Regions from separate parts of the Kocuria himachalensis genome, predicted to be linked through region 2. Evidence: riboswitches for the same ligand, from Rfam matches in the RefSeq annotation. Region 2 holds a riboswitch; the other holds the start of a gene.
The links. Region 2 has a riboswitch for guanidine ahead of ACYVM4_RS00140 (DMT family transporter). Riboswitches for the same ligand answer to the same signal wherever they lie in the genome.

Region 1 (9,369 bases), on a different contig from region 2:
CTGTGTGCGCCCGAAGCTGGGCCGCGTGCACCTGTTCGACGCCCGGGGCGGGCATCGCCTCGGCGAGCGGACCGTGCCGGGCACGCGCACGGGAGCGGCCGCCCCCGCGACCGATCCCGCCTGACCGCGACCGCCTCCCCCGGCCCCGTCCCTGACCGGCCCGTCCCCCGTCCCCGTCCCGACCGCCGATCCCCAGGAGAACCTGTGCAGCCCCAGACCGTGTCCGTCACCGCCGCCCGCACCGTGCCGGAAGGACGCGTGCGCGTCTGCCTGGTGGGGATCGGCGGCTTCGGCGGACGCCACCTCGCGAACATCCGCCGCCTCGAGGACGAGGGCCGCGTCAGCCTGGTGGCGGCGGTCGACCGGCGGATCGACGAGGACGGGGTGCTCGGACCGGACGTGCCCATGTTCGGCGACCTGGAGCAGCTCGGAGCCGCGGGCCTCGACGTGGACGTGGTGGTGATCTCCACGCCCATCGACACCCACTTCGACCTCGCCCTGTCCGCCCTGCGGATGGGTGCCGACGTCCTGCTCGAGAAGCCCCCCGTGGCCCACCTCGAGCAGTTCGACCGCCTCCTCGAGGCCGCCGGGGCGGCGGACCGGCTCGTCCAGGTGGGGTTCCAGAGCCTGGGCTCCCACTCCTTGGCGGTCGTCGAGCAGCTGCTCGCGAGCGGGGAGATCGGGCGGCTGCGCGCGGTGGGCGCCACGGGGCTGTGGTCCCGGGACACGGACTACTTCACCCGCTCCCCGTGGGCCGGTCGGCGCCGCATGGGCGGCGTGGACGTGGTGGACGGCGTGGTCACCAACCCGCTGGCCCACGCGGTGATGACCGCCCTGCACCTCGCCGGCGCCCGCACCCGCGAGGACGTCGCCGAGCTGCGGACCGAGCTCTACCGGGCCAACGCCATCGAGTCCGACGACACCTCGGTGGTCCGGGTGCGCACCGCGGCCGGGATCCCGGTCACGTGCGCCCTGACCCTGTGCGCCGCCGAGCAGCAGGACCCCTTCATCACCGTCGACGGCACGGAGGGACAGGCCGTCCTGCACTACACCCAGGACCGGCTGACCGTCACGGGCCCCGAGGGCACGCGCGTCGTCGAGTCGGGGCGCACGAACCTGCTCGAGAACCTGCTCGACGCCCGGCTCCGGGGCACCCCGCTGCTGTGCCCGCTGGTCTCCACGGGGGCGTTCATGCGGGTGCTGGACGCCGTCCGCACCGCCCCGGACCCCGTCCCGATCGATCCCGCGCACGTGCGCTGGGTGCAGGACGGCGGCACGGCACGGCGGGCCGTCCTCGACGGGATCGAGGACTGGGCGGGGCGGGCGGTCAGGGCCCAGTCGGACTTCACCGGCCTGGGCGCCCCCTGGGCGAGCCCGGCCGCCACGAGCGGCAGCGTCGTCGTCGGCGGCCGCGAGGTCGCGCAGGTCCGCACGGGCGAGGACGTCGCCCCGACCGCGTCCCCCCGCCCGTTCCTGCACCCCGTCCGGACCCTCGGCGGCACCACCGTCACGGACCAGCAGCCCCTGGACCACGTCTGGCACCTGGGGGTCTCCACGGCGCTCCAGGACGTGGACGGCCTCAACTTCTGGGGCGGGCGCACCTACACCCGGGAGGCGCAGCGCTACGCGTGGCGGGACGACCACGGCCGCGTGGTCCGCGTCGCGGCCCACCACGCCGGCGACCGCCTGGACGAGGAGCTCTCCTGGACGGGCCCGGACGGGACCGCGGTGCTCACCGAGGAGCGCCGCTGGACGTTCCGCCCCGTGCACGAGCACGCCTGGGAGCTCGGCCTGCGCTTCCGCCTGTCCCCCGCCGGCGAGCGCCCGGTGCGGCTCGGCAGCCCCGGCTCCAACGGCCGGGCCGGCGGCGGCTACGGCGGGTTCTTCTGGCGGCTCCCCGCCTGCACGGACGCGGACGTCTTCACCGCGGACGCGGCGGGCGAGGAGGCCGTGCACGGCAGCACGTCCCCGTGGCTGGCGTTCTCCGCCGACTTCGCGGGGCGCCCCGCGACGCTCGTCCTCCGGCGCGGCGACGACGCGGCCGACCCGTGGTTCGTCCGGCACGCCGGGTACCCGGGGGTGGGCCTCGCCCTGGCCTGGGACACGGCCGTCACGACGACGACGGAGCGGCCGGTCGAGCGGGAGGTGCGCGTGCTCGTCGTCGACGGCCGTCTCGACGCCGCCCGGACGGAGGCCCTGCTCGTCGGGGACGCGGCCCGGGGCCGGGACGCGTGAGCGACCCGGAGCGGGCGGAGAAGCGCCGGCGGGTCCTGCGCGTGCTCGACGCCCACGGTGTCGACGCCGTGCTGCTGCAGAGCCACTCCGCCGTGTCCTGGTACCTCGACGGGGCGCGCGTGCACGTCTCGCTCGCCGGCCCGCCGGTGGCGGCGGTCCTGGTGCACCGGGACGGCGACGAGGTCGTGACCTCCGCCAACGAGGCCGCCCGCCTGGTGGCCGAGGAGCTGCCCGCCGACGTCCGGCTGCACGAGGTGCCCTGGCACGGGTCCCTCACGGCGCCGGAGGACTGGTTCCCCGCGGCGCGCTCGATGGCCGTCGCCTCCGAGGACTGCGTCGCCGCGCCGCTGCGGGCGGCGCGGGCCTCCCTGCTGCCCGGTGAGGCGCAGCGCTACGAACGGCTGTGCCGGGACGCCGCGACCGTGCTGACCGGCGCCCTGGGCCGGGCGACCCCGCGCACCACCGAGCGGGAGCTCGCCGCCGGGCTGACCGCCGAGCTGGTGCGCGCGGGCGCGGAACCCCTCGTGGTGCTGTGCGGCGGCGTGGACCGCCTGCCCCACCGCCACCCCCTCCCGACCGCCGGGCCCCTGGGCCGGCGGGCGATGGCGGTCGTCTGCGCCCGCCGCGGCGGACTGATCGCCAACGTGACCCGGTGGGTGCGCTTCGGCCCGGCGGACCCCGCCGAGACGGACGCGGAGGCGAGGATCGCGGAGGTCGAGGCGGACGTCCTCGACGCGCTGCGCCCCGGGCTGCCCCTCGCGGACCTGCTGCCGGTGCTCCGGCGCTCCTATCCGCGCCACGGCTTCGACGCCGGGGAGTGGACCCGACACCACCAGGGTGGGCCCGCCGGGTACGCCGGGCGGGATCCCCGGCTCGCCCCCGGCGTGCCGGACCGCGTGCACGAGCACCAGGCCTTCACGTGGAACCCGTCCGCGCCGGGCGCGAAGATCGAGGACACGGTGCTGCTGGGTCCCGACGGCGTCCGGCCCCTGTCCGTGGACCCGGAGTGGCCCGTGCTCCGGGTCCGGGGCCGGGACCGCCCGGCCGTGCTGGAGCGCTGACCCCGCCCGCGCCGCCCGCGGCCAGACGCCGCGCAGCGGGCCGCGAAGGCCCCCTGATGGTCGGCGCCGATCCCGGCGCGGGCCCGCACCGGTCGGCCCCTCCAGTCCGGCGCGTCGCCGGCAGGGGCCCTGGCGACCGGACGTTCCTCCTCTGCCGTCCCCGGACCTCCTTGGCCGCCCCGACGTCGAGCACCACGCGCCAACGATGCAGCCGGTGAGGTCCAGTGGGTGATCAGTGTCGACTCCACCGTGGTGCGCGCTCACCAGCACGCTGCCGGTGCCCGTCAAGAGGGGCTGTTCTGCAGCGATCGAGACCTTGGTAATGGTCGGGGGCGAAGGACTCGGCCGCTCCCGCGGTGGGTTGGGCACCACGATCCACCTGGCCCCCGACGGCCGCGGTTTGCCGATCAGCATGGTGCTCACGGGAGGGCAGGCTGGGACAACCCGCCATTGCGCCCGGTACTCGAGGGCATCGAGGTGGCCCGCACTGGTCCTGGCCGGCCTCGGACCCGGCCACAGGCCGTGATCGCCGACACGGCTTGCTCCCGTCCCTCACCCCGCGCTGCGATGGGACGGTGGAAGGTGCGCTTTGTCTGTCCGGAGCGCCTGGACCAGCTCACCCGTCGGGTCGCCGAGGGTCTAGGAGGTGGGCGCCCGTCAGTTCTCGACGAGAACCTCTATCGGGGGCGGAACGTGATGAGCGCTGCTTCACCAGGCTCAAGAAGTTTCGTGGCCTGGCCACTCGGTACGCCGAGCGGGCGGCCTACTATCGGGCCGGAGCGCTCATCGCGGCCATCATCTTGTGGTTGCGATGAGCACTCCGGTGCGGCCTCAGTGGGAGAGTTTGAGCCCGAGGACCCCGCCGATGATCATCAGCAGAAACACGATCCTGAGCACCGAAATCAACTTTTCACCAGTGGCCATCGCGTAGACGACAGTGAGTATCGCACCGATGCCCACCCACACCGCGTAGGCGGTGCCCACCGGGAGGTCTTCCATCGCGCAGGCCAGGCCGGTCATGCTCGCGGCCAGGGCCGGGAAGAACACCAGGGTGGGGCCGAGCCGGCTGAAGCCCTCGGACTTGCCCAGCGCGGTGGCCCAGACCGCTTCGAGGATCCCGGAGAGCACCAGAACGAACCAAGACATGACAGCCTCCTGCGGGCCGTCTTGTCGCGCACCGGGTACAGCACCTCTCGTCCGGGAGCCCTGTTTCCCGGGCTCGTTTCCAAGGTCCCACACCCAGTCGCAGGCCACAACGTCAGACGTATCACCGTCAGCCAGCATCAACGCATGAAAAGCGACGACGCAGAGCACGCCCCCCTACGATTCGTAGGACACGTCCTACCCGGACCGACCAGCACTGCGAACCCGCGGGCGCGCTCGAGCGAGACCATCTCCATGCCGTGGGCAGGTGCTCCGCCACTACCTGGCCATCTGTAAAGCGTTCCCCCGGCCCAAGGCCACCACGGTGGCCTGCCTGCGCGAATCACGTCGGCATGTCGCCGCAGGTTGCACAGGACGGAGCAATGCACCGCCCGCCATGAGTTAGCAAACGTGAAGTGAGCCGTAGGCTGGGTGCATGTCGCTTGCGTTGATCCTCGAGCTGCTCATGACGGCGTTCATCACCGTGTCGATTGCCGCGGTGGCCTGGTGGGCGCGCAAGCACCCTAACCGGGCCAAGGAGTACCCGGAGCGGGTGCGGATGCCCAAGGTGCTGCCGATCTTCGGCTGGCTGTGTGTGTGCGTGGGGCTGCTCATGGGGCTGGTGTCCTTCTTCACCCCCGGCGCACCCCTGGGCGCCCGCATCGCCTCGGTGGCGATCTTCCTGGGCGGGATGGCCTTCGTGGCGATGTACCGCAACTTCTACGTGGCTGCCCGGGACTTTGAAGTGGCCTTCCGCAGCGTGCTCGGCACCGAACACGTCATTGCCTATTGCGACATCGTCGACTACAGCTCGGGGGTGTTGCGAGGCCAGCAGTTTCTGACGGTCAAATCCGTGCACGGCGTGAAGTTCAGCATCAACGTCAGTGCGTACGACATGTCACCCTTGCTGCGGGCCATTGATTTCCACCAGGTCACCGGCCGCTGGCCGGTCCGCGTGGAGGTCCCCGCGGAAGGCTTCGGCACCTGACGTTCCAGTCCACTGCCTGCGGTGGACACGGTCCTGCTCGATCACCGCTGAAAACTCCGGCGCCGACTGCGCTTCTCTCGGCGATGGCCGTACCTGTCCCCTTGACGGGCTGCAGGAACCGTGTGGCTCGCAGCGGAGTCGATATCGAGCGCCTTATCGCGTCTCCTCGAGGGGCCGGCCGTAGGGGTAGTCCACCCATGGTCCGATGCCCGCGGGCGGGCACGCATCCTCGGCGCCGTTCAGCGTGCACCAGCAGTCCACGGGGAAGCGGGCTCCTTGCAGAACGGCGTTCAGGTCGACATCGAGTTCCGCGTGCCGGTCCGCGAAGCGCGCGTCATACCGAACGATGCGGTACCAGGACTTCCACCAGCGCCGCTTCCTCCACAAGGCGGTGGTCCCGACGGCAATCGGCAAGGATGAGTTCATGCACACCTCATCGCGTGTCCGCGCGCTCTGGAGCCGAGACTTCCCCGACGCTGTGTGATCAGCACAGAATGGACGCGCAAGGAACTGCCGAAGCTGGTCCATGGATTCGCAGGACAGGCCCTGGCCACGTCCACGGAGGAACGAGAACTCACATGAGCGCAGCGGTCGTGACGACGACAGACACGACGATCGAGCCGGAGCGCGAGCAGGACCTGATCGAGGGGTTCCGGCGGATGGTCGCCGGCCCGAGGCCCGACGGCCTCGTCCGCTCGGAGCTGCTCCGCGGTCAGGGCGGTGCGTGGCGGATCCAGACCACGTGGCGGGACCGGGACGCCCTGATGGCCCTGCGCGCCGCCGGTGAGCTACCGGCGGCGCTGGCCCTGCTCGACCGGCTGGGCGCCCCGCACTCCCACGCCGTGCACACGGTGGAGGAGAGCGTCGAGGCCTGACCGGTCCCCACCTGCGCCGCAGCGCTCCCGGCGTTCGTCGCCGCCGTCAGACCGTGAGCCCGGGCCCTACGGGCAGCAGCTGCTGCCGCAGCCCGAGGCCGAGTCCGGGCAGGTCCCGGGTGTCCAGCCGCGAGCCCGTCACCACGACCGGGGACGGTCCGGTGAGGATGCCGAGGTCCGCGAACCCGGCGTCCTCCACGACCTCCACCGTGGTGGGCTCGGCGAAGGTCAGGGCCAGCTGCCCGGAGAGGTCCGGCAGCAGGTGCGGGGCGACCCCCACGCTGTGCGCGCGCGCGAGCTCCACGATCCGCCGGAACGGCGTGATGCCGCCCACCCGGACGATGTTCGGCTGGACGACGTCCACCGCGCCGGCCGTGATGAAGTCCCGGAAGCGGTAGATGTTGTGCAGGTTCTCCCCCAGCGCGATGGGGACCCGGCTGAACCGGCGCAGCTGCCGGTAGCCCTCGAGGTCGTCCGCGCGCAGCGGCTCCTCCAGCCACGACGGTCCGAACTCGGCCAGGGCATCCAGGGCCCGGCGCGCCGTCGGCAGGTCCCACCGCTGGTTGGCGTCGATCATGAGCCCGCGGTCCGGCCCGAGCAGCTCCCGGACGGCGGCCACCCGCTCCACGTCCTCGCGCAGGTCGGGCCTGCCCACCTTGATCTTGACCGCGCCGAGGCCGGCGGCGACCCACCGGCGCACCTGGTCCTGCAGCTCGTCCAGGGAGTAGTGCAGGTTCACGCCGGAGCCGTAGACGGCCACGCTCTCCTGCCGCCGGCCCAGCAGCGCGGTGATCGAGACCCCGGCCCGCCGCGCCCGGAGGTCCCACAGCGCGAGGTCCACGCCCGCGAGCGCGACGCCGGTCAGACCGGCGCCTCCCTCGTGCAGGTGCTTCCAGGCGTCGTCCCAGAGGGCCTCGGGGTGCTCGGTCCGGCCGCGCACGAAGCCCGCGAGGTCGTCGTCGAGGAGTGCTTTCACGGCCGTCGCCCCGATGGTCGGGGTCCAGGAGAAGCCGGTCCCGGTGGCGCCGTCGTCGGCCACGACCGTGACGGCCACGAGGTGGTTCTGCGGTGCCTCCGGCCCCCAGTCGCGCAGCAGCCGGGCCGTGATGAGCTCCGTGTGCAGGGCGGCGATGCTCACGCGGTGCCCTTCCCGTGCCGGCCGGCGCCCGCGGGCTCCCCGGCCGCGGCGGCCACGGTCTCCTCCCGGAGCTCGGTGCGCCAGCTGCGCGCCGGCTCCCAGCCCAGGACCCGGCGGGCCTTGTCGATGCTGAAGGCGGGGGCCGTGCCGGTCAGCCCCGCCGCGAGCTCCTCGCTCCCGGGGACGAACTCGGGGACGAGCTCGGCGAGCGGGCGCCGGGCCAGGGCGTCGGCGGCGCCCACGAGGAAGGTGTCGCCGTTGCGGATCGCGCCCATCCCCTCGAGCAGCGCCCCCAGGAAGGACGTGACGTCGCGGGCGTCCACGTAGTTGAACAGCGCCGGCGCCGCGAGCGCGGGGTCGTCGAGCCGCTCCCGCACGGTGTGGCCCTGCTGGGTCGGGGCGCCCTCCCACTCCTCGGGGGCGATCACGTAGCAGGGGCGGAAGGACGCGTAGCGCACGCGTTCGCCCCGGGCCGCGGCGAACATCTGCGCTACCTGCTCCGCCACGTGCTTGGACAGCCCGTAGGCGTGCCACGGCCGGGGCGGGCTCTCCTCGGTCAGCGGGAGCGCGGGCGGCAGCCAGCCCGCCGGGGAGCCGTAGCCCAGCACGGTGGGGCTGCTGGCCATGACGATCCGCCGCGCCCCGGCCTCGGTCGCCGCGCCGGCCACGTTGTGCGCGATCACCGCGTTGGTCCGCAGGATGACGTGCTCGGGGGCGCTGAACGGGACGGCGATGGCCGCCAGGTTGATCACGGCGTCCGGGCGGGTGGCGCGCATCAGTGCGTGCGTGGCGTCCGGGTCGGTGAGGTCGGCGCCGCGGTGCTCCACGGCGGCGCGGGTACCGGGGGGACCGGAGTCGGCGGGACGGGCACCGTCGGGCGTGGACCGGTCGACGCTGACGACGTCGTAGCCGGCCTCCGCGAGCCCGGCGACCATGCTGCGGCCGAGCCGGCCCGCGCCGCCGGTGACGAGGACGCGGCTCATGCCGGGACCTCGCTCCGGTGCGCCCCGGCCGCCGCGCCCAGGTCCAGCTCGGCGATCCGGACGGGCAGCCCGGTCTCGAGGGACCGGTTGCCGGCGATGCCCACGGCGACGGCCGCCACGCCGTCCCGGTAGCCGGAGGGCCGGCCGTACGGGTCCTCGCCGGGGCCGCGGAAGACGTCCGCCAGCAGCAGGCGGTCACCGCCCCCGTGGCTGCCGGCCCCGTTGCTGATGACCACCTCCTCCGCGGCGCCCCAGTGGCGCTGGACGGTCAGGCGCTCGCCGCGGCGGCGGGCTCCGCCCCGGTGGGGACCCACCGTGACCGAGGGGTCCACCGGGGAGCCGCCGCTCGCGGGCAGCACGGCCGCCCGTTCGACGACCTCCAGCTCGGCCCGGCCCCCGGTGCCGTTGACGGCCACCCGGTACCCCTCCCACGGGGAGTGCGCGTTGAGGGAGTAGGAGAGGGTGGCGCCGCGGGCGTAGTCGACCACGAGCGCCAGGTTGTCCTCGATGCTGATCCCGTCGGAGAACACGTCCTGGTCCCGGCGATACCCGTCGTGGTGCTGGTGGTCCAGGTAGAGCCGGGTCAGGCGCTCGTCGGTGCGCAGGTCCAGGGCGAAGGGGTCGCCGCCTTCGACGTCCCGTCCCGGGGCGCCCGTGCGCGCCCGGGCCTCGGCGTTCTCCCGGCCGTAGAACCGCAGCCCGCCCGAGGCGAAGACCCGCTCCGGGGCGTCGGCCAGCCACCAGTTGACGAGGTCGAAGTGGTGGGAGGACTTGTGCACCAGCAGCCCGCCGGAGTTCTCCTTCTGCCGGTGCCAGCGGCGGAAGTAGTCGGCGCCGTGGACGGTGTCGAGCATCCAGCTGAAGTCCACGGAGGTGACGGTGCCGATCCGGCCGGACGCGACCACGTCCTTGAGCGCGGTGTTGCGCGGGGAGTACCGGTAGTTGA
Region 2 (9,369 bases):
CGACCACGAACCAGTCCTCGGGGCGGACGGTGGCCAAGGGTCGCGTGAGTTCTGGGCGGGCCAGTGCCGCGGCGGCCGCCAGCACCAGGGCCGTGACCAGGACGGGGCTCAGCTGCCCGGCAATGGAACTGGTCTGGGACGGCCGAGCGACCGCGGCACCGGTGCGCAGGGTGGTCGTGTAGAGGGCGTCGAACACGTCGGAGCCGGTGGCTGGTAGGTGCCACCGTTGCAGCCACCGCTCCACCGGGTCCCTGGCCAGGTAGAGCATTGTGCCCAGCCCCAGGGTCGCCGCGGACAGGCCCAGCGCCGGGGTGAAGCCGTGCCACAGCGCGATGTAGTACAGGGTGTCCTGCCCGCGCGGTGCGATGTCGGTGGTGATCCGATTGGCCAGCGGGGTGAGCACGCTCACGCCCAGGCCCAGGGCCACCGACGCCAGGGCCGGCACCACCGTGGGGGCCACGAAGGCCTTGGAGGGCTCGTAGAGCTCACCTTGCTGCAGGGGTCCGAAGAAGGCTCCGGCGACGATGCGTGCCGCGTAGGCGAAGGTCAGCGACGCTGCCAGCAGCGCGGTAGCGGCGGCCACGATGCCCGTCCACTCCGGGCCGCCGGTCCGGCCCGGGGCCGCCAGAAAGGCCTCGAAGAGGGTCTCCTTGCTGACGAACCCCAGCAGTGGAGGCACCCCCGCCATCGACAGCGCGGCGATACCCGTGAGGGTGGCAGTCACCGGCATCGCATGGCGCAACCCGGACAGTTCACGGATGTCGCGGCTGCCGGCCTCACGGTCGATGATCCCCACCAGCATGAACAGGGTCGCCTTGAACAGCGCGTGGGCGAAGGTGTGGGTGGCCACCGCCCCCAGCGCCGCGGGGGTGCCCACCCCGGTGGCGGCCACCAGCAGGCCCAGCTGGCTCATGGTGGAGTAGGCCAGCAGCGCCTTCAGATCGTGCTGGCGCAGCGCCAGCAGCGCACCGTAGACCGCGGTGGACAGACCAACGATGAGCAGCACGTAGGTCCACACCGGCTGGTCGCCGTAGAGCGGGGAGAAGCGCAGCAACAGATAGATGCCGGCCTTGACCATGGTGGCTGCGTGCAGATAGGCGCTGACCGGGGTGAGGGCGACCATCGCCCCGGGCAACCAGAAGTGGAACGGCAACTGAGCGGACTTCGTGAAGGCCGCGACGATGACCAGCACCTCCACGACGATGCTGAACCCCGACTCGTGCAGCAGGTCGGGGTCGGCCATGACCACGGACAGATCCGTGGTGCCGGTGCCGACGGTTAGGAAGGCCAGGGCCGCGAACAACGCCAGACCGCCGCCCCCGGTGACCAGCAGTGCCCGCATCGCCGGCTTGGCGCCGGTGGTGCCGGACCCGCCGATGAGGAAGAAGGAGCAGATCGTCGTCAGCTCCCAGCACAGGAACAACGTCAGCACGTCGGCGGCCATGACGAGTCCGAGCATCGCGGTCGCGAATCCGGACAGCAACGTGTACAGCCGCGCGGCCGGCGCGTCGGGTTCGAGATAGCGGGCGCTGTAGGCCATCACCAGGGCACCGACCCCGAGCACTAGCAGCGCGAACAACAGCCCCAGACCGTCCAGGCGCAACGCGAAGCGCACCCCCAGGGAAGGAATCCACTCCCAGCCGGCGGTGAGCGACTCCCCGCCAACCACCCGCGAGGCCTGCGCCGCGATGCTGCCGGCGGCCAGGAGGAACACCACCGCGATCGGATACCCGGCATTACGGTCCCAGTGCCGTCCCAGCACCGGGGCGGCCGCGGTCACACCCACCAGCAGGACCAGGGACAGGATCATGAGGTGTGCTCCGACCGTCCAACGCCCGGGGTCATCGGCTTGCCCCTGATGCGGTTGCGCCTGGGCGATCGTGTCCGGACAGGCGGCGGGACAGGCCGATGCCGCTGGAGATCACCCCCCAGGTGTCCTCCAGGTAGCGCTGGTGGTTTTCCCGCAGAGCCTCCACCGTGACCAGGAAGCACCCCCCGCGGGGGGAGTCCAGCAGCGCGCAGAACACCGCCTCGGAGTCGAAGCGCGGCAGGCACAACCATTCGATCACCCCGTCCCTGCCCGCCAACGCCGCACTGCGGCCATCACCGATCAACCCGTAGCCCTCGATGGGCAGATAGCCGTCCCGACCTCGCACAGGGAAGCTCATAAAACGATCACACCTCCACAGTCGACCGATTCAAGGGCGGCTCAGCAAGGCATCAGGTCGAGACGAAACCACCGTCCCCCCACGCCGCATCGTAGTAGATCCGATCGTGCCCTGCCCGGGAGGAGGGCCTCACACCAGAACCGCAGAAGGACGTGCAGCCGAGCCCATGCCTCCGATTCCGAGGCGGTGGCACGTTCGGGGCTGCCGTTCCACCGCTGCAAGAGTCACAACCTCTTCCACCACGGGCACCTCCGGCCATGGGAGGACAGGGCAGGATCAACTTCTTCCGCCTCACATATGGCTCGGTTAGCGGCCGCAGGCTTCAAGGTGGGCCGCGCTGGTCCTGGCCGGTCCCGGAGCCGGCCATAAGCCGTGACCGCCGACAATGCCTGCTCCCACCCCTCAACCGGTGCCGCGATGCGGCGGCGGAAGGTGCGGATCATCAGCCTGGAGCGCGTGGACCGGACCACCCAGTACGCCAAGAGAGCGGCTTACTCTCGGGCCGAGATGCTGATCGCCACCATCATCTTGTGATGACGATGAGCACCTCGGTGCGGTGTCAATGGGAGAGTTTGAGCCCGAGGACCCCGCCGATGATCATCAGCAGGAACACGACCTTCATCACCGAGATCAGTTCTTCACCGGTGGCCATCGCGTAGACGACGGTGAGCACCGCGCCGATGCCCACCCATACCGCGTAGGCGGTACCCACCGGCAGGTCTTTCATGGCGTAGGCCAGACCCGCCATGCTCGCGGCCAAGGCCGGGAAGAACACCAGGGTGGGGCCGAGCCGGCTAAAGTTCTCGGACTTGCCCAGCGCAGTGGCCCAGACCGCTTCGAGGATCCCGGAGAGGACCAGAACGAACCATGACATGACAGCCTCCTGTGGGCCGTCTTGTCGCGCACCGGGTACAGCACCCCTCGTCCGGGAGCCCGGTTCTTTGGGGCTCTCTCCCAAGGTCCCACACCCGGTGGCAGGCGACAACGTCAGACGTATCACCACCAGCGAGCATCAACTCATAGACCGTGGCGACGTATCGCCCGCCGCTTACGATTCTCAGGGCACGTCCTCAAGGCCCTCCGCTTTACATACGGCTCATTAGAGGCGGGTGCTGGCGTCCGCGCTTTATGTGCCGTCTTCGTCAGCGAGTTGTCGATACGCGAGCAGGGCAACACTCTGGTGACCCCCATTCTGGAGCGTCTGAGTCGTGCGACGCAGAACATGCCGGCGTTGGCTGAGCAGTTGCGGGGAGGGGGGCCAGTTCGCGCGTGCTCAACATGGGTGAGGGGACGCGGACTCTCTCATCTAGGCCCGCTCGTCGGGCTTTTTGCGCCGTCGGGACGTCCACCAGGAGGTGACCGCGACGACGAGGACCAGGGTGAACACCAGCCAAGAACCGATGGTCGACCCGGCGGCTGGCACCTCTCCCGGGGGCGCGGGGTCCTGCGAGAGGAGGTGGGGTTCGATCAGCTCCGGGGTGATGTCGCGGGCGAGGCGTACCGCGCCGGCGGCGCCGGCGTCGTGGAGCCAGTAGGAGCCGGACCCTGCGGCGGTGGAGGCCACAGCGGTGACCAGTCCCAGACGGTACTGGAACCACGACTGACGGAAGACCCAGCCGATCACGGTCCGCCGCTGGCTCACCGTGGTGGTCCGCCGCACGGTGCCGTTGCGCAGCAGGAGCAGGCAGGGATCGAGCCGGTGTCCCAGGGAGCGGTAATTGTCCTCGGCGATCACCAGTGCCGAGGCGACCAGGGCGAGCCCGGCGAGAATAAACGTCCCGACCTGGTTCTGGAGCGGTTCCCGGAAGACTGCCCAGATCACCAGCAGCACGGCCGCCGTGGAGAGGACCGCCCACCGGTAGCGTTTGCGACGGGCCTGCACGGGGTGGCCCCACAGGTCGGCGAGGTCCACCTCGCGGTCCAGGACGGCCGAGGCCGTACGAGCTGCCTGCGCCGCAGGGCCCAGCGGCAGCAGCGTCCGCCGGCGGGCGGCCGGCAGCTGCCGGAGGAGGGTCCTCTGCGAGCCTGCGCCCGTGGTGACGGCCACGAGTCGGGCCCGGTGCAGGATCCGCGGCAGCAGTGGCTGGACGAATTCGACTCCTCGCAACCGCGATTCCTGCAGGCTCACCGATCGGCGGGCGATCAGCCCGTAGCGGGTCTCCAGCGTGCCGCGAGGGGTGCGCTCCAGGCGGAACCCCCACCAGTGCTCCAGGTAGACCAGCACTGCGCCGAGGACACCGATGACCACCGGCACCACCACCAGGACGCGCAGAACCGTCAGGGGATCCACCTGCTCGGTGATCAACCACTGGGTCGTCCGCCACCACCCGAACCACGCCAGGAACAGCTGATAGGCCACGGCGTAGGACCCGGCCCACAGGCTCACCGACAGTGCCGTGAACGGCGCCCACAGCGCCCAGGACGGGCGGCCGCGGGCGAGCATCCCGCAGCGTCCCCCCACGGGGCCGGCATGCTCGAGCAGCTGCGCGCGCAGTTGCCCGGCGACCGCGGTCGGGACCCAGGCGAGGATCACCGCCGCGTCCCGGCGGGTCTCGCCGGTGCCCAGGAGGATCCGGGTCAGTCCCAGCGGTCGGGCCAGGACCCCGCTGTGCAGGACCACAGTGCGCACCCGGTGCCGGTCCACGGCCGTCCGGTGCCGCAGGAGCCACCCGCTGCGCAGCCGCACCGTGCGTTCTTCCAGGGCGTAGAAGGTCGTGGCCCTCCGCACGATCTGGTGGATCACCCCGGCGGCGGCGACCACGGTGGCAGCAGGGCACAAATACTCACGGACGAACCACTCGTCGAAGGAAAAGGACTCGCGGATCAACAGGAAGGTCAGCCAGGTCGTGATCAGGTGCGGAATCGAGCCCACCACGATCGACCGCGGATCGATGCGTCGCCACGGCGTTGCGGCCGCGCTCACGTGGCCTCCCCGGAAGCCTCCTGCGCCGCGCGCTCCAGCTCATCGGCGACCGCAGAGGCCCGGTCCTTGTCCAGGCCCACCACCACGAGCGGACCGTAGGAGGAGGCGGTGGACACGATCACCGAGGACAACCCCAGCGCCAGCTCCAGCAGGTTGCGGCGCACGTGGACGGCCTGGATCCGATCGGTCGGGGTGATCCGCCACATGATCCGCAGCAGCCCGTCGCGCACGTGCACAGATCCCGAGCCGACTTCCCACCGGTGGACCTGGTAGCGCACCGGTGGGGCGACGAGTACCATCACCGCGCCGACGACCAGCACGACGACGCTGAGCCGGTCCAGCCACATGAGGATGACTGGCACCCAAAAGAGGATGCCGGGGCTGCCGGGCGGCCGGTCCGGCACCCAGGAAAGAATCCTCAGGCCGTCGGTGAGCCAGCCCCCGAGCGAGGCCTGGATCCAGCGGACCAGCATCCACGCTCCGCCCCACCTCAGCAACTCGGCCAGGGCCCAGTACAGGACGGCCCGGCGATCGACCCGATGCTGGGGAACCCGCAGGCCCAAGGATTCACGGGCCGACGACATGTTGCCCTCGCCACATCGTGAACGACCGGTGCTGGAACGGTGCTGAGCGGACAGCCGTGAAACCCCTGTGCCACGAAGCCGAGACATTCCAGAGGAGTCCCCGCAGGACATTCCAGAGGAGTCCCCGCAGGCGCACGCCGGCACCGGAACGCCGTCGTCGCACGCGCTCGGAGGCAACCATGCGATCATGCTAGGCCGAGCGATCGCAGCGCCCCGCATGCTCGACGACGGCGGCCACCATGCCGGCCACCGATTCGGGATTTCGGCCGTGGCCGGCGAAGCCGATTGGCCCGAAAAGGAGACCGCATGAACAGCCGATGGAAAGACCCGCCGCCACAGGACTTCACGTCTGGGCCGTCAGTGGGTGGGCTTCGAGCAAGCAGTGGCCCAGGGTGTCGGCTGTGGAGGGTCAGTCGGTGCGGGTGACGGTGGCGTCGGCCAGGATGGGTTCCTCGCCGCGGTTGACGAGGTACTGGGCGGTCTGCTGGTCCGTGACTCGTTGCAGGGCGTCGAGGTCGTCGACGGTGAAGACGTCGCGTTCGACCACCGTGCCGGTGGCTTCCACGTCGTCCCCGGCACTGAGGCCCTCGGGGAGCTGCTCGGTGACGATGATCGTGTCCTCAGCCCCGATGGTGATGATGCCGTGGGCGAGGATTTCCTGGACCTCGTTGGTCAAGGTCATGGTATCCCCGACGAGCTCCTCGGTGGGGATGCCGGACTGGTCGGCTTGGGTCAGGGCGGTTTCGCTGGTGCACCCGGCGACGGCGCCGGCCGTCAGAAGGGCGGCAGCACCAGTGGTGAGCGTGCGGGTCAAGATGTGCATGGTGGTCCTCTGTTTCTGTGTTCGACAGGGGCTCTGGTGAGGTCAGCCTCCGGTCGTGGTGCCCGTCATGGAGTGAGCGCACCGTCGGTTCCCTGCGTGAGGCCGGTCCTGGGGTCGTGGTCTTTCCGCGTCCCTGGAGGACCCGGAACTGTGGCCTGCTGCGCCGGAGGTGGGTGCGGAAACGGCGTGGAAGAGAGGCTGAGCGACGATGATGGCCAGCATGACCGGTCCCGGCAGGTTTCCGGGGTCCTCCTGCGCGTCCGGGACAGTGCAAGCCTTCTGAACCGTGCCGGTGATTTCGAACGGAGCGCCGAGCCGCGCCGAAAAGCTGGTCAGGCCACGTTGCGGGCGTCAGGGCTGATCAACCTCGGTGAGCGCCCGGCTGAGCCCGCATCGGCATCCTGCCCACCATGCTCCCGGGGCAGTGGTGGGGTGGGGCGCCGGTGCGGTCCGGGCCGGCCACCGCCCGCTACGAACTGACGGGTGAGCTGCCGGTCGGTGATGCTGCGCGGGGGTGTGCCGGGCCGTGGTGGCTCATGCGGCAGGACGGAGGTTCAGCTTGGCCTCTGCCATGCCGGCGTACTCGGCTTCGACGAGGACGTCGTAGGCCTCGGCCTCGAGGCCCTGGATGCTGCGGAAGTCACGCTTGCCGCCGGTGACCGCATGCCCGATCAGCCCGAGGACCAGGCCCCAGATCGCGCCCAGAACCACGCTCCACAGCACCACCGACAGCCAGGCGCCCACGGTGAAGAGGCCGAACAGCAAGCCGATCATCAGGCCGAGCCAGGCACCGGTTCCGGCGCCGTAGAGGGCCGCCCGGCCGTTGGTCATCCGCCCGGTGACCTGCTCCACCGAGCGCAGGCCAGTGCCGACGATCCGCACGTGCTCGACCGGGAACTCGGCATCCGACAGGGCGTCGACCATCCGCTGCGCCTCGGCGTAGGTGGGCACGGTGCGCAGCACCCGGTAGTCGATGGAGGTGGTGGAAGGAATGGTGGTGGGCTGGGACATTCTGGTCGTTTCCCCTTCGTGGTGTCGTCGCGTGTCAGTTACGTATCCGTGTCGGCCCGCGGGCCGGTAATAGGTACAACAGCCGGTGGTGGTGACGGTCTTCCTGACTTCAGGGACCTCGGACGGAGCTCCCAGGAGACGTAGAGGTTCCCTCCCCTGGGGTGGGGGAGGGGGACGCCCCGTCCATGACTGCGGCAGCCGATGGGCACGCTGCTGGGGCCGCCGTAGACTCCGCCAATTGCTCTCAGCAGTGGCCTCACTGATAGCCCGCCACCGTTCCTGACACGCTCGACGGCGGCGGCATGGCCGCGGCAGACCACATCCGAATCAGAGGAGCGGACGCAGCGGCACCAGGACGGTTTCGGCGAATCGGGCGGCAGGGTGGCGGGTGCTCCACTCCTCCAGGACCACCTGCCGGCAGTTGTCGCTGTCGGCGGCGAAGATGCGTTCCATGTCCGCGGCGAAGTTCTCGTCCTGGATCGCGACGCCGGTCTCGTAGTTGAACCGCAGACTCAGCCGGTCGATGTTGGCCGTACCCACGAACGACCACTGCCCGTCGATGGTGACGGTCTTGGCGTGGATCATCGCGTGGCGATAGAGCAGCACGGTGATGCCCTCGGTCAGCAGCGCGGTGTAGAACCCGCGCGAGAGCCAGTCGGCCAGCAGATGATTGGACTCTTCCGGCAGGATCACCTGCACGTCCACACCCCGCCGGGATGCTTCGATGAGGGCGGTGAGGATCCGCTGGTCGGGGATGAAGTAGGCGGTGGTGAGGTGGATGTGGTCCTGGGCGCGGCTGATCGCGTCCAGGTAGACGCTGCGGATCGGGTAGACCAAATCCGCCGGGATGTTGTTGATCGCCCGCAGCGGAGAGATCCAGGACACCGGATTCACCGGGGACAGCCCGGGGTGCCCGATGGCGAGGTGATTCCACACCTGGGCGAAGGCGTGCCCCAGCTCGTACACCGCCGGACCGGTCAGCCGCAGGTGGGTGTCCCGCCACTGCGTGGCGTAGAGAGAACCGATGTTGTATCCACCCACGAACCCGACCTCGTGGTCGACCACCAGCAGTTTCCGGTGGGTCACCCCGGTGGCGCGCAGGGGACCGGACAGCAGGGTAGGGCCCAGTGCGGGGAACCGGAAGACGTGCACGGCGGGATGGAAATCGTAGAACGAGGACGGCACGACCAGGTTGCCGAAATGGTCGTAGGTCACATACACCTCGACCCCCCGCCCGGCGGCGTCGTTGAGGGCATCGCGGAAGGCGCGGCCGACCTCGTCGTCCTTCCAGATGAAGGTCTCCAGGAAGATCCGATGACGGGCACCACCGATCGCGGCGAGCATGTCCTCATAGAGGTCCTCACCATAGGTGTAGATCGTGGTGCCGGTCTCGGCCACAGTGCCCTTGAAGGTTCCCGGCCGGGGGAACCCGGAACGCTGGGCCCGCCCCTTCTTCTCGACCGCGTCGGTGATCACCAGTGCTGCCACCACGGCCGCCTGCACACCGATGAAGCCCAGCACCGCACGCCCCGCCCATCGGAGAACCGGATACGAACGGAGGCCGCGCGTTGAGAAGACCATGTCCCGAGCGTAGCGACGTCGACATGATTCCGGAGCGCTGCACGGCGTTCCGGGGTGGCTTGCCCTGGTATGACGACGGTCCTGCACGACAAGCGCGTGGGCACTGGCACCGAGGACGTAGACGTGAAGAACATTTCTAGCGTCGCTGGTCCAGGGCAAACAAACAGGACCCCTCGGTGCTCGTAGGCGGCTCGCGGCACAGGCGTACCCGTCTTGCCCCGCCCCCCCCCACCGCCGGCACGTCACCGGTGAACACCGATGGTTCCCCGGCCCGGAGGG

Region 1: another riboswitch for guanidine. It lies ahead of ACYVM4_RS01855 (DMT family transporter); the one in region 2 lies ahead of ACYVM4_RS00140 (DMT family transporter).

The regions. Positions count from the first base shown of each region.
Region 1 is NZ_BAAGPL010000003.1:13,307-22,675, reverse strand. It holds gene ACYVM4_RS01870 (ABC transporter ATP-binding protein) at 1-124, shown strand, start outside; gene ACYVM4_RS01865 (DUF6807 family protein) at 205-2,235, shown strand; gene ACYVM4_RS01860 (M24 family metallopeptidase) at 2,232-3,296, shown strand; gene ACYVM4_RS01855 (DMT family transporter) at 4,128-4,442, opposite strand; guanidine-III (ykkC-III) riboswitch at 4,453-4,520, opposite strand; gene ACYVM4_RS01850 (hypothetical protein) at 4,876-5,427, shown strand; gene ACYVM4_RS01845 (hypothetical protein) at 5,581-5,853, opposite strand; gene ACYVM4_RS01840 (antibiotic biosynthesis monooxygenase) at 6,006-6,302, shown strand; gene ACYVM4_RS01835 (mandelate racemase/muconate lactonizing enzyme family protein) at 6,349-7,440, opposite strand; gene ACYVM4_RS01830 (NAD-dependent epimerase/dehydratase family protein) at 7,437-8,423, opposite strand; gene ACYVM4_RS01825 (Gfo/Idh/MocA family oxidoreductase) at 8,420-9,369, opposite strand, start outside.
Region 2 is NZ_BAAGPL010000001.1:18,008-27,376, reverse strand. It holds gene mbhE (hydrogen gas-evolving membrane-bound hydrogenase subunit E) at 1-1,810, opposite strand, end outside; gene ACYVM4_RS00150 (trehalase-like domain-containing protein) at 1,842-2,168, opposite strand; gene ACYVM4_RS00145 (hypothetical protein) at 2,541-2,702, shown strand; gene ACYVM4_RS00140 (DMT family transporter) at 2,728-3,042, opposite strand; guanidine-III (ykkC-III) riboswitch at 3,053-3,121, opposite strand; gene ACYVM4_RS00135 (PH domain-containing protein) at 3,475-5,091, opposite strand; gene ACYVM4_RS00130 (PH domain-containing protein) at 5,088-5,564, opposite strand; gene ACYVM4_RS00125 (hypothetical protein) at 6,085-6,498, opposite strand; gene ACYVM4_RS00120 (YflT domain-containing protein) at 7,033-7,509, opposite strand; gene ACYVM4_RS00115 (phospholipase D-like domain-containing protein) at 7,837-9,090, opposite strand.